4 regions of the Pantoea phyllosphaerae genome follow, and region 4 is predicted to be linked to each of the others. Evidence: predicted binding sites of a transcription regulator. Region 4 holds the regulator's gene; each other region holds the start of a gene.

Region 1 (3,893 bases), on a different contig from region 4:
CGGCTGGAACGATCAGGTCGACAGCGAGCTGGGCAATTTTGACTACCTGATGGGCGCCAATATCGATTTCCGCAATAATGCCGTGCGCGAAGAGCTGAAATACTGGGCGCGCTGGATCAGGGAACAGCTGCCCTGCACCGGCTTCCGCCTTGATGCGGTGAAGCATATTCCCGCCTGGTTCTACAAAGAGTGGATTGAACACGTTCAGGAGGTCGCCGACGAGCCGATGTTTATCGTCGCCGAGTACTGGTCGTTCGAAACCGATAAACTGCTGGAGTATATCCAGCAGGTCGAGGGCAAAACCCTGCTGTTCGACGCGCCGCTGCATATGAATTTTCATCAAGCGTCCACGCAGGGCAGCGACTACGATCTCAGTCAGATCTTCGCTAATTCGCTGGTGCAGGCCGATCCCTGGCATGCGGTTACGATCGTCGCCAACCACGACACGCAGCCGCTGCAGTCGCTGGAGGCGCCGGTCGAAGCCTGGTTTAAGCCGCTCGCCTACGCGCTGATCCTGCTGCGCGAGCAAGGCGTGCCGACGGTGTTCTATCCCGACCTGTTCGGCGCCAGCTACGAAGATGAAGGCGGCGACGGCGAAACCCACCGCGTCGAGATGCCCGCCATTGCGGAGCTGGAAGCGCTGATCCGCGCTCGCCAGATTTACGGCTGGGGCGCGCAAACGGACTATTTCGATCATCCCAACTGCGTAGCCTTCAGCCGCAGCGGCACCGCTGAACAGCCGGGCTGCATCGTTATTATGTCGAACGGCGAGGAGGGTGAGAAAAGCGTGGCGATGGGCGACGGCTTTGCCGGTAAAGCGTGGCGCGACTATTTAGGTCATTGCGACGAGATCCTCACCGCGGATGAACAGGGCACCGTCGTGGTGCGCTGCAACGGTGGTAGCGTCAGCGTCTGGGTGCTGGCGGAGTAACGTCACGCGCCTTATTCCTTCACAGCGAATGGAATAAGGCGCGACGGGATTACTGCTTGTTTTCGTTCGCCTGAGTGATGGCGGACTTGAGGATTTCCGGTTCAATATTCTGGATAACGGCCGCGTTCGGCTGTTTCGCCACCTCTTCCAGCGCCTGCTGGCACTCTACCGTCGGGCGCTCGACCTTACGCAGCGTCAGCCCGTCATAGCGCAGCTCGCCCCCCTCCAGCTCCAGAGGCATAACGCGCGACTGGCGATTGACGTTAACGTAGTCGCCGCTGAGCAGCGTCAGCTTGCCTGGCTTGGCGATCACGCGCATCCACTGGCGGCAGTCAAGCGTAGTGCCGTCCGCCTTGACGATCAGCGTGCCCAGCGCGCGATCGCTGCGCAACCCGCTTTGCGGCCCGACCGTTTGCCAGGTCCCCTGCAGGCTGGCAGGCGCCGGCGTCTGTACCGCATCCTGATAGCTGTTGATTTGCGCACAGCCGGCCAGCACCAGCGCGGCCGTCGTCAGCATCCACTTTTTCATCGTTAATCCCTGAGATCGCTTCAATGGCGGCTAAGTTATAATTTTTCGCCTGCTTTCCGCAAGCTATCTACGCCCTGCTTCGACTCGCACGGCCATTTTTTTTCTTCTGCGCCGGGTTTAACCGCGCCCTGACAGCGACGGCAGGGTGCGTTACACTGGCGCGCTGCACCACACTTAATCTTTCGGGAAATCTTATGAAAACGCCAGAAGCCTATTACGCGCAGGCGCGCGATATGTTTTTCACCGCCCATGCCGATTTTCAGGCCGCGCTCGATGAACTGACGGAGAGCGATGCGCGCCACGCTAATATGTCACTGCGCCAGCTGCGCGAATGGCATGCGGAACGTATTTACGCCGCCTTTCTGCGCCAGAAAAATCTCGACGGCATGATCTTTTCGATCCAGCTTGCCGAGCCAGATAAAGCGGTGGCCGCCGAAGCCATTGAAAACTATCTTAAATCGCATGCTGAATCGCTGGGGATGACCTGGGAAGAATTTTGCATCAAGAACGAGCTTTAAGCGGTTAAAAACAGCAACACCTCCAACCAGTGAAATAAGTCAGGATTAAATTGTACAAGATCATAAAACTTGTATAAGTTTACTGTACGACTTCGGTCGTGATTGTCCTTGAACGAATGGTGCGTTTGCACCGCCTCTGGAGGTGTTTGCTGGATTTCCACCTCCAGAGGTTTGATTTTTTTCGCTTTATTACCTCTTCTTGCCCCTCGTTACCCCTCCCGGTTTTATTATCTGAGACGAATTTGCGCATCACGCCGAAAAAAGATCGTTCAACTGGCCTGAGAGGCTTGTCACTGGTTGGATTTACAGTATGATGTGCCAGCGAATTTCTTCCCTGTATGGAATACCAGTATGTTTGTGGAATTGATTTACGATAAGCGTAACGTTGCCGGCCTGCCAGGCGCACGCGAGATAATTTTACAGGAGCTGGAAAAACGCGTTCAGCGCGTCTTCCCGGAGATTGAGGTGCGCGTAAAGCCAATGGAGCGTAACGCCATCGAGACCGACTTAAGCAAAAACGATAAGGCTACGGTGGCGCGCATTGTCGAAGAGATGTTTGACGAGGCGGAAATGTGGCTGGTGGCCGACTAAGCGCCGACCACTGCCGGGAGCAGGATTACTTCTCCTGCTCGCTGTGGTTAATGGCGATTTCGATATCCTGAATGACGGCGTCTAAATCATCCAGCAGCGTGCCCTGTTTGTTCAGCAGCGCATCAATGCGTCCGGCAAACTCGGGATCTTTATATTCGCCAGCATCGAACGCGAGCCAGTGGCTGGAGAGCGTTTCGGTATTGGTTTGCGCATAGTGGCGCATCTCTTTCAGCTGCGAGGTCACATCGCGCAGGTAGTCAGTTTTGCTTTTCGTTTCGACTGAATCACTCATGCAGTTTCTCCTTTTGCTGTTTTAACCAATAAATATCTCGCGTGAATGATTAAAGATAGTGGAATATAACGAAGCCGCCTTAAGAATATTCGGAAGTAGCGCCTGCCCCCTCACCCTCTCTGGCTGGTAGGCCTTTTCTTGAGGCCAGCCTTAACGCTGCTTCTCCAGAAGCGTCCCTCTGATCAAAACAGGGGACGCGTTGTCCCCTTTCATACTTTATCTGTTTAGCTATCAGAGATACTTACGCGCCAGTTCGAACAGCTCCTTTCGGGCTGCCATGCCAAGATGCTCAATCCCTTGCTGTACAAAATCAAACGCGGCGCCGAAATCTTTTACCCCTGCGCTGAAGTCGCTTTGCTCCTCTTCTCCGGCGGGCTGAGCTGAAGATGGCGCAGCAGACGTCGCGCTGCCGGAATCGGCTACAGGTGCCGTTTCCTGAACAGCAGCGTTAACAGCCTGCGCGCTCGCCTGCTCGGCAGCGGCATCCGCCACGGATGTCTGCGCCTGGGGTTGCGCATCGGCGGCAGGGTCGGCCGCAGCGGGCTGATCGACAGGCTGAGCGGGCGCGTCCAGCGGCACGCTTTGCTCTGCGGGCTGTGGCGCTGCGGCGGCCTCTGGGGTCGCAGCCTGATCCGCAGGTTGCGCAGCGGCAGCGTCGGGCGTTGCCGACTGCTCCGCGGGCTGCACAGTAGCGGCATCCTCAACAGCGGCCGGTGAGGCTGAGGCGTCCGGCACAGCGCTCTGATCCCCCGATGGCGAGGGCGTGTGCTGTGCCGTCGCATCAGGCGCTACATGGGTTTCGCCCGGCGTCTCTTCGGAGGTGGCGGGTGCCACCGTCGAAGGAGAAGATAACCGCTGCAGCTGCGGATCGGTCGGCACATTAGCGTCCGGTATAGCAAACTGCGGCAGCTCGGCGTCGCCTGCTGGCGTGGTTGAGTTAATGATGCTGGTATCGGTCATGGCAGACTCCTTAGTGATGATGAACGATCGGAGGGCATGAAAGCCTTCACCAATCAGGTTAAAAATTCGCAT
Region 2 (3,893 bases), on a different contig from region 4:
GCCAGATGCGATCCAGCGCCTCTGTGGCGATGCGGACGATATCACGCGTATCGTTGGAAGGGGTCAGCAGCTGCCCCATCGCCTGATTGCCATAATAGGCTTCATTGGCCGCGTGCGGGCTGGTTTTCAGAAACACGGCGATCTGCCGACAGTACTGATTCTCCTGCCGCAGCTTTTCCGCCGCCCGCTCGGCATACTGACAAACCGCCTGCCGCACCGCGCTGTAATCGGTGAGGCGCGTGCCAAACGAGCGCGAGCAGACGATTTGCTGTTTCGTCGGCACCATCTCTTCCAGATCCAGGCAGGCTTCGCCGCGCAGTTCGCGCACCGTGCGCTCCAGCACCACGTTAAAGTGCTTGCGGATGACCCAGGTAGAGCTGTCTGCCAGCTGCAGCGCGTGCTCAATGCCCATCTGATGCAGCTTTTTAGCGATACGCGCGCCGACGCCCCACACCTCTTCTACCGGCACCAGCGCCATCAGCTTACGCTGCCGCTCGGCGTGTGACAGGTCGACCACACCTTGCGTACCGCGATATTTTTTCGCGGCGAAGTTGGCCAGCTTCGCCAGCGTCTTGGTAGGCGCAATCCCGACCCCTACCTGCAAATGCAGTTCCTGCTTCACGCGCGCCTGCACGGCGCGCCCAAACGCCTCAAGCGGCTGGCAAAAGCTGACGCCGCTCAGGTCCAGGAAGGCCTCATCGATACTGTACATTTCTACCGCTGGCGCCATCTCCTCCAGCGTGGTCATAACCCGCAGGCTCATATCGGCATAGAGCGCGTAGTTAGAGCTAAAAACCTGCACCCTGTGCTGGCGCAGCGTTTCTTTCAGCTTAAAAAAAGGGGCGCCCATCTTAATGCCGAGCGCCTTAGCCTCTGCGCTGCGGGCGATCACGCAGCCGTCGTTATTGGAGAGCACCACCACGGGCACGCCGCGTAAGTCGGGACGAAAGACGGTTTCACAACTGGCGTAGAAGCTGTTTACGTCCACCAGCGCGTACATATTAGTGCGTCGATTTAATAACGTAGGTCACGACGCCAAACACCTGAAGTCCTTCGGGCGCGTTAATGGGGATCGGGCTGTGTTTGCTGTTGGCTGGCATCAGCAGCAGAGAAGGATGGATGCGAAGCTGTTTAATAGTAAATTCGCCATCAACGGCGGCGACGATAATATCGCCATGCTTCGCCGTAAGAGAGGAGTCGACGACAATCATATCCCCCTCGCCTATGCCTGCGTCGATCATCGAATCGCCGCTGACGCGGAGAAAATAGGTTGCGCTAGGGTGCTGCACCATCAGGTCATTCAGGTCGATGCGTTTTTCGATGTAATCCTGCGCGGGCGACGGAAAACCGCAGGGCACACGCTCAATGTAAAGCGGCAAAGAGAGCAGGTCGCGGACTTCCGCGGGGCGATATAACTTCATGAGAAAGGCTCCTTCTTCTGAATACTGTATATAAATACAGTAATATCAAACTCATGATTTAATCAAGGCGCGGCGGTGGTAAAAATGGTAAACCCACTGACGCTGAAGGGATTATTTTTTGTAAGGCCGGGCGCTTCATCGGTGCCATGAGCAAAATATCGCCTTAATTCAAACTGATATGATGATAATATGAGCACTGAAACCTGAATAAAACGGGCTTTCGCCGGGCTTGTGTTTTCATCATCTCACCCCTTTTCAGAGTGTCATCTGCTTTACCTGGCAGTGACGGCCGCGAGGCGCCCCCTCCCCTTTTCCGCATCGCTTTTGATGCTCTGATGGTTAAATGTTTACTCGACCGTCCAAAACGGATTCTGGCTTTTTTACCCTGAAGAGGGGCAGTCGCTCTTTGTAAGAGATATAAATCAGCGCATCGTTTTTTTAAAAACGATTAAAACGCTATATTAATAGCAGCTAAATAACAGCATGCGCGTGAAAGGTAGGTCTCTAACCGTTAGAGATGAAGGTATTTATTTATTTTAAATCAGTGGCGGCGTTTATTAACTATGTTATGCTTAAAATGAATTCTGAGCCCAAGCCTCCACCAGAGATATTGCTCTACGAGTCCGTTTCATATCCAATATGACTCCCCCCTGCACTGCAGGGGAATTTTTTATTTCGCTTTATTAAATATCACTATCCTTCTTCCCTCTCTGTTTCCCCTGGCTATGCGCGGCGTGACCGGTGCAGGCGCGTCTCTACAGAAAAGAGTGGCCTGTCCAGAGCAGCTTAGTTACCGTGCTGCCAGATATAAGTTGCAGACCATTCTTAGTAATCGTTTTCAGATATAAAAAACCACTACAATTCAATCACTCCCTTTTATCAGCAACCTAATCATTAGAAATCTAAATTTATAATATGGCCCGTCGGAAAGGCAATTATCGCTGACGTTGACTATGTTTAAGCGGCTCGGTAATGAAATCCACAATGCTTACTGAGCGGCTGTTACTCCAACCCCTTGCCCCCTTTTGGGGGCTTTTTTTTTGGCCGAAGCGCCCCTGGCGCGATGGGGCCGCCGCTGCTGCGCAGTATCCCGAAAGGGGCCCTGATAAGCCGATACAGGGCCCGTCATCCCGCATGCAGGCGCTGTGCGACAGCGGCAAAAAACCAGTAACAGCAAAGGCCTACAGCCTGTACTGCTGACGGACCTTTCGCGGCCTGCTCAACAGATCGACGGACCCTCAACGTATGTCAGCCATACTCAAGCAAGCGAAACGCAAATGAGTCTGGCACGAACGCTTTAGCGTGCTGCCTGCCGCGCCGGAACAGAGGCCGCTACCCGCTGACGGCGCAGAGAGACAGCACTGCTCATTTCGACGCAGGCGCTGCCGGCGTCGCTACTCCTGCTGCTGCAGCGCCTCCCTCATCATCTGTTCATTGCTGAGGCGTTTGCGCACAAGGCTGTTATATTTCGTCAGCCACACGGAATATTGATCAACCTTTTTTTGCGCGTCCGCTTCATTTTCAGCGTAGCAGAGGAAAATGCGGCTTTTAGTATTGCTGTGTTCATCAACGGCGTACACTTCAAAATCCACGCCATATTTACTGTATATAATGGCGGTAAAAGAGATTTTCTCCCAGGATTCAATTTTATTTTCAAACTGCTTATAGTTCACGTTATTCACCTGACAATAATTAATGCTCGCGCCCGGCCAATAGCCGGGCACGAGCATTATAACGTCAGCAGAAAAGCATAATTGTTTAAAAAAGTCATTTCACATTTAACCCTTCATAAAATATGCGTGACTTTGCTTTAAATCAAATCAAGCGACACTATTAAAGCGAGCGACCTTTTCGCCGCTGCATCGTGACAGACACAGCGCCCTCTTTACCGCTTCGTTTTTACCGTTTCGCTTTAGACGATCACGACATATTATTTGTCGAGTCAAAAGGTGAAGGCGGCAATAAACGGCTGCCGACTATTTCAAAATCCATTTGGCGAAAATAGGTGGCCGTTATCGGAATGGCGCTTTGCGGCCGATACCAGCCGAACTGAGATAAGTAGTACCAGACCTGTAGCGGTTCGTTTCCCGATTTAACCCAGTAGAAACCTTCTTTCATAAGTGACTCGCTCAGCGAATGCTGTTTTAAAGACACTCATGCATGTCTAATCGTGAGCGGCGCCTGAATTTAGCGCCGCAGCGGGTTTTCCTGCGCTCATGACAACGTACCCAGAACTTAAAGCATAGCACTCTTTAAGCTGAATGACCGATTAATAAAACAAGGAGACCATTTCCTGCCGCGAACCTGCCGTTTATTCTGTTAATTGGTGGCGCTTAATCAACGCATTTATCTCGCCTTTTCAGCAGATATCATTAATGCGCCGCCTGGTTAACTTTGCCTGATAAAAAACCTCGCCAGATAGCGAGGTTTTTACCTATCGTCACGCCGGGTAATAATTAATCTTTACTCTGT
Region 3 (3,893 bases), on a different contig from region 4:
CGGCGTCTACAGCTACCTTGCCGTGACCATTGGTAAAGTCTTCTTCGCCAACGCCAGCAACACCGCTCAGCTGATCGCCGCCTTCGGTACTTTTGCCGCGGCCTTCCTGGTACGCCCCATCGGCGGACTGGTGTTCGGCCCGCTCGGCGATCGCATCGGTCGACAGAAAGTGCTGGCGATGACCATGATTATGATGTCGATCGGCACCTTCTGCATCGGCCTGATCCCCTCCTACGCCAGCATCGGCATTCTGGCGCCGATCTTGCTGCTGGTGGCGCGCCTGGTGCAGGGATTCTCAACCGGCGGCGAATATGGCGGCGCGGCAACCTTTATCGCTGAATACTCTACCGATAACCGTCGCGGCTTTATGGGGAGCTTCCTCGAGTTCGGCACCCTGGGGGGCTATCTGCTGGGCGCTGGCTTCGTCACCGCGCTGACCTCAGTGCTGCCGGAACAGACCATGCTTGACTGGGGCTGGCGCATTCCCTTCTTCGTCGCCGCGCCGCTTGGCCTGTTCGGCCTCTATGTGCGACTCAAGCTGGAAGAGACACCCGCCTTCCAGCAGCATATGGAGAAGCAGGAGGCGCTGGAGCACAGCAAACCGGCGATGTCGGTGGTGCAGATGCTGAAGAAGTATCACAAGCCGATGCTGAAATGTATTGGTCTGGTGCTGCTGTTTAACGTCTCCAACTATATGCTGACCTCCTATATGCCGAGCTATCTGACCGGCATTCTGGGTATGGGCGAGCTGAGCAGCCTGCTGCTGATTATGGTGGTGATGTTCGTGATGATGCCGCTGACGCTGTTCTGGGGACACTGGGCGGATCGCCTGGGTCGTCGTCCGGTCATTGGCAGCGGCGCGGTTGGCCTGATCCTGCTGGCGATCCCCTGCATGATGCTGGTGACGTCAGGCAATATGTGGCTGGTGTTCGCTGGTCTGATCGTGCTGGGCGCGCTGCATACCTGCTTCAGCGGCTCTATGCCAGCCACCCTGCCTGCGCTGTTTGTCACCGATATCCGCTACAGCGCGCTGGCGATCGGCTTTAACCTCTCCGTTTCACTGTTCGGCGGTACGACACCGCTAATTACTGCCTGGCTGGTGGACACCACCCATAACCTGATGATGCCTGCCTACTACCTGATGGGCGCCGGGGTAATCGGCCTTATCACTGTGCTGACGCTGCACGAATCAGCACGCAAGCCGCTGCGTGGCTCCTCGCCTGCGGTGGCCAGCGAAGCAGAGGCGCACCGTCTGGTGAAAAAGCTGCGCTCACGCAATAAAGCGCGTCCGGCGCAGTAATCACAGCCCTCTCTGATGATAAAAAAACCCGCCGCTGGCGGGTTTTCTTTTATGTCTCGTATGAAAAGCGCGCATCAAACACAAGAACGTTGAAAAGACATGTTTTTTTCCGCTCAGAGTCGCTATGGTATCGGTTCCATAGCAAGAGAAAGGACGATCACCATGGTCTCGAAAGAGAATGCCGAACACTATATTTGGGGCGACCAGTGCGATGGTTGGGCACTGCTGCAGCGACAGGATCTCAGCATTATCCACGAGCGGATGCCCGCCGGCACTGCAGAGATCCGTCACTATCACGCCCAGAGTCGGCAGTTCTTTTTTGTGCTGCGCGGCACGCTCTGTATGGAGCTTGAAGGCGAACGTCATCTGCTCCACCCCCATGAAGGTCTGGAAATTCCTCCCGAAGCGAAACACCAGGCCCGTAACGACAGCGAAAGTGACGTCGAATTTTTAGTGATCTCGCAGCCCACTACGCGCGGCGATCGCATCGACCTGCTCTGAGGCTTTTTGATCTACGCCGCAGTGACCTGTAACCACTGTATGCAGCTTATTTGATCCAGAACAATTCGCACCTCGCTGCCTTCTGTCAATTTGTGTCAACGGTTCCAGTAACCGCACATTTTATGGAGGCAGGCTGATGACGAGTAAACTGGGTTTAACGGCAGGGTTAATGGTGTGGCTGGTCTATGTGGCATGGATGGCGAGCTACTATTTCGGCACCTTCTCTCTGTTCGCTCACTGACGCATAAAAGCTGGCGGAGCAGGCGCGCCTGACCGCAGAGGCTTCCCGCATACAAAAACGCGCCGCAGGCAAAGGCACTGCGGCGCGTTTTTTATATCGGGCTGAAATTAAGCGGCCTTAACGGCGCGCACTTTCTTCGTCTGAGCGCCTTCGCCTTCGGCGCTTTCATCTACGTGAACCTTTTTCGCCGCGTCAGCCGCATCCGGAAGTTTGCTGGTGCGCAGGATATGCTGGATCGCATCTTTCTGCTCTGCAAGCAGCAGGCCGAGCGTCTCAGCCTGAGATTCATCCATATCGGGCTGATGCTGCGCTAACCAGTCGGTAAAGGCCTCCGCCATGTCGAGCATCTTGTCGTAGGCATCCGCCTCTTTTTTGCTGGCAAACGTCATTTTCTCTTCACCCTTCTTGACGACTACGTATTTAATTTCGACAGCCATTTTTGCCTCTCCGATACTGTTAATATATACAGTATATCCCTCATGCGGGCAGATTGCATCCTTTTTTCAACGCTATCGCTACGCCGGTAAAAGTGAAGAATTCGCTCAGGAAATCAATTCATTAAGAAAATCAGCCAGCGCTTTGCGCGGGTCGTCCTCTTCCGACACGATCATATCGATTCCCCACTGCCCCAGCACCTCGCGCGCCACCGGATTATTGCGGTTGGTGAAGAGATAGGACTTCGGCCGTGCGGTCGCCAGGCCGGTTCTGCCCCACATTTTCGTCAGGCGATAGAACAGCAGGCGGATATTGAAATCGCTGATGCTGTAGCCGACAAACAGCACCGAATTGCCCATCACATCGTGAGTCAGTTTGATATCGAGCGGCGAGTCGAAATAGAGACGCTCAAAATAGCTGCTCTCATCCAGCACGATTGAAGTGTCGTCGTCGAAATCGCCGTGCAGTTTGATGATATGCCGCTTGTCCTCGGTAAGCGCCACCAAATCTGCCGCGTTGGCGACTTTGCTATAGGGGACGCCGTGCGCCTCGTGCGCCGCTTCCAGCCAGCGATCGTAGTTGGTGGTGTAAATACGGCTAAAGTTGCCCTGCGTAATCATGGTGTGAATTTCTGACGATCGGACATCAATGTCCGGGCGATGCCACTCGCGATCCATCCAGCTGCGCAATGGCCCCAGCGACCCCTTCTTCTGTTTGTAATACTCCGCCAGCGAAAGATGGGTGCCGTAAGTGTTGAAGATTTTCGGATCGTAGCCCAGTTCATTCGCCAGATGGGCGATCAGCTCATGCCACTCCGGCAGTCCCAGGTTGCGCGAGATGCCCGCGCCGGCGAAGAGGATCAGTTTGCCGGAGTCATAGGCGCGTTTGAGTTCAGGTTTCATGCCACTCCTCGGGCGGTTTTCAGAAATTCGGCGAAGCGATCGAGCGCCAGCTTGCGCATAGAGATTGCATTTTTCAGCTCGCCCATCTCGGCGAAAGTCTGACTATGGCCTTCCGGGATAAACACGCAGTCCCACTGAAACTCGCGCGGTCCGGCAGGTCTGGCGGCGATGGTGCCGCGCACTTCGCCATGAAACTGGTACATTTTGCGCCCGTCGCAGTAGCCCAGCACGGTTTTCGCCGTCACCGCCTGGCTGTCCAGCCCCTGCACCAGCTTGGCGAAGCGCTCCGCCTCCAGCCGGTTCCAGAAGATGCGCGTCAGTCCGGCGGGCAAGCCATTCAGCCCGTCAAGATAGAGCCCCGTGTGTTCAACAAACAGCGGGCGGCCGATAATGGAAAACGCCCTGGTCAGCTTGTCACGTACCAGCGCGATTTCGTTTTCCGTCTGGATTTCGTCGATGCGGCGCGCGATAGGCACGACGTCGACGCCTACCGGTTCGAGGATTTTGCGTACCT
Region 4 (3,893 bases):
GCGTCGCGCCATTCTGGCACCTGCTTATTGAGGTAGTTCACCAGCGGCAGCGGTTCGCCAAAGTTAACGTAGCCCTGGCCCAGATTGCGCAGCTTACGCAGGCCGCGCACCATCTGCATAAAGCCTTCTTTCTCTTTTGCCGCGCCGCGCAGCTCTTTGGCGTAAGTGCCCACTTCCATGACGTGCTCATAGCCGATATAGATCGGCACCAGCGTAATCGGTCGCTTGCCGCCGCGCAGCATCGCCTGCAGCGTCATCGCCAGCGTGCCGGTTTTCGGATCGAGCAGACGACCGGTACGTGAGCGCCCACCCTCAACGAAATATTCGACCGAGTAGCCACGGCTGAAGAGCTCGCCGAGATATTCACGGAACACGGTGGCGTAGAGTTTATTGCCTTTAAAGGTGCGGCGGATAAAGAACGCGCCCAGGCGGCGGAAGATCGGGCCGGCTGGCCAGAAATTCAGGTTGATGCCTGCGGCGATATGCGGCGGCACCAGACCCTGGTGATACAGCACGTAGGAGAGCAGCAGGTAATCCATGTGGCTGCGGTGGCAGGGCACATAGACAATCTCATGGCCATCTTCCGCCAGCTGGCGTACGCGTTCGCCGCCGTTGACGTTGATGCCCTGATAGAGACGGCTCCACAGCCAGCCCATCACGCGATCGGTGACGCGTATCGCCTCATAAGAGAAGTCTGCAGCGATCTCCTCCATCATTTCGACGGCGTTCTGCTGCGCCTTCTCATGGGAAAGCTTTTTACTGCGCGCCTCGTCTTCCACCGCTTTTTCAATCGCCTTGGACTGCAGCAGCTTGTTGAAAAGATCCTGACGCGCTGGCAGACGCGGGCCGACTGCGGCTAATCGCTGGCGGGCAAAATGAATTCGCGCCACGCGCGCCAGTTTCTGCGCGATCGATTTATCGGTGCCGTGCTGCGTCGCCATCCAGCGCAATGAAACCGTTGGGGAAAAGCGCACAAAGCTGTCCCGGCCGTGCCAGATAATGGCGAAAAACTTCTCAACCCCGTTAAGCTCGCGCAGATGTGGCGTATCGTCACCCTGAACCTCGCGGCCAGGCGCGCGGCCGAACATCACCGATACCGGCAGCATCTGAATATCGAGCTGAGGATTGTTGCGATGCAGATCGAGGTACTCGTGAAAAATTTTCACCGATTCCGTATTCGGCCCAAAATGGGGAAATACGCGCGGGCCGTCGTGGATAAACACGTGGCGCGGCAGCAGCGCGCCGTCAATTTCCAGCGGCGAGAGCGGATCGGGCAAATTATGCTTCAGACACTGCTGGCGCAGCGTCAGCAAATCCGCCTTGGAATCGTATGGCAGCACGTACATAATCGGCCGCGTCGGATCGAGCCCATGTTCGGAAACGGGATCGCCCGGAATAGCCTTCGTTTTTACCAGAATAGAAAGTGGTAAATTCAACAATTTATAATAAAGTTTACGCCAACCTGACATAGACAACATGAAGCCTCTTGTTAGCAAAGCGCCGCAAGCATATCAGAAAGTGCTGCGAAGATCTGTGGTGGTGCCAAACGCACCTGGCCCAGACATTGACGTCAAACAACTAAAAGGGTTCCCTCGCAATGGCAAGTCATACCACCGGTTTACTCAGGATAGTGAAAGCGGCAGGCTACTCGTGGCAAGGGCTACGCGCCGCCTGGCAGCATGAAGCTGCGTTTCGTCAGGAAGCCACGGCCGCCCTTGTCGCGATCGCGATCGCCTGCTGGCTGGATGTCGACACCGTCGCGCGCATTCTGATGATCGGCTCGGTCGTGCTGGTGATCATCGTTGAGATCCTTAACAGCGCGATTGAAGCGGTAGTTGACCGTATCGGCCAGGAGCGTCATCCGCTGGCGGGGCGGGCGAAAGATATGGGCTCTGCCGCCGTCTTGATCGCTATCATACTGGCACTGTTTGTCTGGATCGCGCTGCTCTGGACCCATTTGCGATAGCCTTTCCATTATTGCCCAAACGGCTGTTATTTCCCTGGGTTTTGGTTTTCATTTCACCAATACCTGTATATACTCACAGCGACTGTATAAACAACCAGGGGGCGGGATGAAAGCATTAACCACCAGGCAGCAACAGGTTTATGACCTGATTCGCGACCATATCAACCAGACGGGCATGCCGCCAACGCGTGCGGAGATCGCCTCGCAGCTGGGGTTCCGTTCCCCTAACGCCGCTGAAGAACACCTCAAAGCGCTGGCGCGTAAAGGCGTTATTGAAATCGTTTCCGGCGCATCACGCGGCATCCGCCTGCTGATGGAAGAGGAAGAGTCCAATGGCCTGCCGTTAATCGGCCGCGTCGCCGCCGGTGAGCCGCTGCTGGCGCAGGAACACATTGAAACCCATTACAAAGTTGACCCCGACCTGTTTAAGCCTTCTGCTGACTTCCTGCTGCGCGTCGCCGGTATGTCGATGAAAGATATTGGCATTATGGATGGCGATCTGCTGGCGGTGCATAAAACGCAGGATGTGCGTAACGGTCAGGTTGTGGTGGCGCGCATTGATGATGAAGTCACGGTAAAGCGCTGGAAAAAGCAGGGCACTGTGGTTCATCTGCTGCCGGAAAACAACGACTTCGAACCGATTGTCGTCGACACTCGCACGCAGTCGCTGACCGTCGAAGGTCTGGCGGTAGGCGTAGTGCGCAACGGCGAGTGGCTCTGACCGCTGGCCTTCAGACGCCTGCATCCCTTCGTCAGGCGTCTGTACGATAATCTTTTCATGCGCCTCCTGCGGCTGACGCCGCGCCGGGGCCGCCTCGCTTCTTTTTACGTTTTCAGGCATGGACCGGCTGATGCGTCTCTTCTCTGCTGACGACCGACAACTCTGGCGGCTGGCGCTGCCGATGATCCTCTCCAATATCACCGTACCGCTGCTTGGCCTGGTGGATACCGCCGTTATCGGCCATCTCGACAGCCCGGTTTATCTTGGCGGCGTAGCGATTGGCGCGACCGCGACCAGCTTCGTCTTCATGCTTTTACTCTTTCTGCGCATGAGCACCACCGGCATCACCGCGCAGGCTTTCGGCGCACGCGATACGCAAGCGCTGGCGCGCGCCCTGACGCAGCCGCTGCTGATGGCGCTGCTTGCGGGCCTGCTGTTTATCCTGCTGCGCGAGCCGCTTAGCGTGCTGACAGGTCGGCTGGCGGGCGGCGATCCACAGGTGCAGGCGCAGGCAGCCATCTTTATCAATATCCGCTGGCTTAGCGCACCGGCGACGCTGGCGAACATGGTGATCCTCGGCTGGCTGCTGGGCGTGCAGTACGCCCGTGCGCCGGTCGTGCTGCTGGTGGTAGGCAACGCGGTCAATATTCTGCTCGATCTCTGGCTGGTACTCGGGATGAAGTGGGGCGTGGCAGGGGCAGCGAGCGCCACGGCGCTGGCCGAGTATGTCACGCTGGCGGTCGGACTGGCGATGGTGTGGCGCGTGCTGAAGCTGCGCGGCATCTCGATTGCGATGTTAAAAGCGAGCTGGCGCGGGGATATCAGCCGCCTGCTGCGCCTCAATCGCGACATTATGCTGCGCTCGCTGCTGCTGCAGCTCTGCTTTGCTTCACTGACGCTTATTGGCGCGCGGCTGGGGCCGGAGATTGTCGCCGCTAACGCCGTGCTGCTGATGTTCATCACCTTTACCGCCTATGCGCTCGACGGCTTCGCTTATGCAGTGGAAGCTGTCTCTGGCGAGGCCTATGGCGCACGCGATGGAGAACGGCTGCTGTCGGTATGGCACGCTGCCTGCCGACAGGCGGGCATGGTCGCACTGGCCTTTGCGCTCATCTACGCGGCGAGCGGCGACGCTATTGTGTCGATGCTGACGTCGCTGGATTCCCTGCGGCAGCTGGTAGATCGCTATCTTATCTGGCAGATCGT

What was found. Region 4 encodes LexA, which represses DNA repair genes until DNA is damaged. Its sites were predicted from a motif close to TNCTGTATGTACATACAGNA; they were not measured.
Region 1: a site for LexA is predicted at 2,270-2,289, ahead of ACR6A7_RS01980 (DinI-like family protein). Genes of this name have one in related genera too.
Region 2: a site for LexA is predicted at 1,444-1,463, ahead of umuD (translesion error-prone DNA polymerase V autoproteolytic subunit). Genes of this name have one in related genera too.
Region 3: a site for LexA is predicted at 2,494-2,513, ahead of ACR6A7_RS04905 (YebG family protein). Genes of this name have one in related genera too.

Annotation. Positions count from the first base shown of each region.
Region 1 is NZ_JBPFDE010000001.1:425,751-429,643, reverse strand. It holds gene amyA (alpha-amylase) at 1-931, shown strand, start outside; gene yedD (lipoprotein YedD) at 981-1,460, opposite strand; gene ACR6A7_RS01985 (DUF6388 family protein) at 1,655-1,978, shown strand; gene ACR6A7_RS01980 (DinI-like family protein) at 2,330-2,569, shown strand; gene ACR6A7_RS01975 (hypothetical protein) at 2,595-2,861, opposite strand; gene ACR6A7_RS01970 (hypothetical protein) at 3,093-3,821, opposite strand.
Region 2 is NZ_JBPFDE010000009.1:27,745-31,637, reverse strand. It holds gene umuC (translesion error-prone DNA polymerase V subunit UmuC) at 1-1,000, opposite strand, end outside; gene umuD (translesion error-prone DNA polymerase V autoproteolytic subunit) at 1,002-1,421, opposite strand; gene ACR6A7_RS13245 (hypothetical protein) at 2,816-3,151, opposite strand; gene ACR6A7_RS13240 (hypothetical protein) at 3,342-3,539, opposite strand; gene aqpZ (aquaporin Z) at 3,878-3,893, opposite strand, start outside.
Region 3 is NZ_JBPFDE010000002.1:354,628-358,520, reverse strand. It holds gene proP (glycine betaine/L-proline transporter ProP) at 1-1,300, shown strand, start outside; gene ACR6A7_RS04910 (cupin domain-containing protein) at 1,463-1,801, shown strand; gene ACR6A7_RS04905 (YebG family protein) at 2,150-2,479, opposite strand; gene ACR6A7_RS04900 (SIR2 family protein) at 2,585-3,379, opposite strand; gene ACR6A7_RS04895 (non-canonical purine NTP pyrophosphatase) at 3,376-3,893, opposite strand, start outside.
Region 4 is NZ_JBPFDE010000004.1:25,008-28,900, forward strand. It holds gene plsB (glycerol-3-phosphate 1-O-acyltransferase PlsB) at 1-1,469, opposite strand, end outside; gene ACR6A7_RS07150 (diacylglycerol kinase) at 1,598-1,966, shown strand; gene lexA (transcriptional repressor LexA) at 2,073-2,687, shown strand; gene dinF (MATE family efflux transporter DinF) at 2,818-3,893, shown strand, end outside.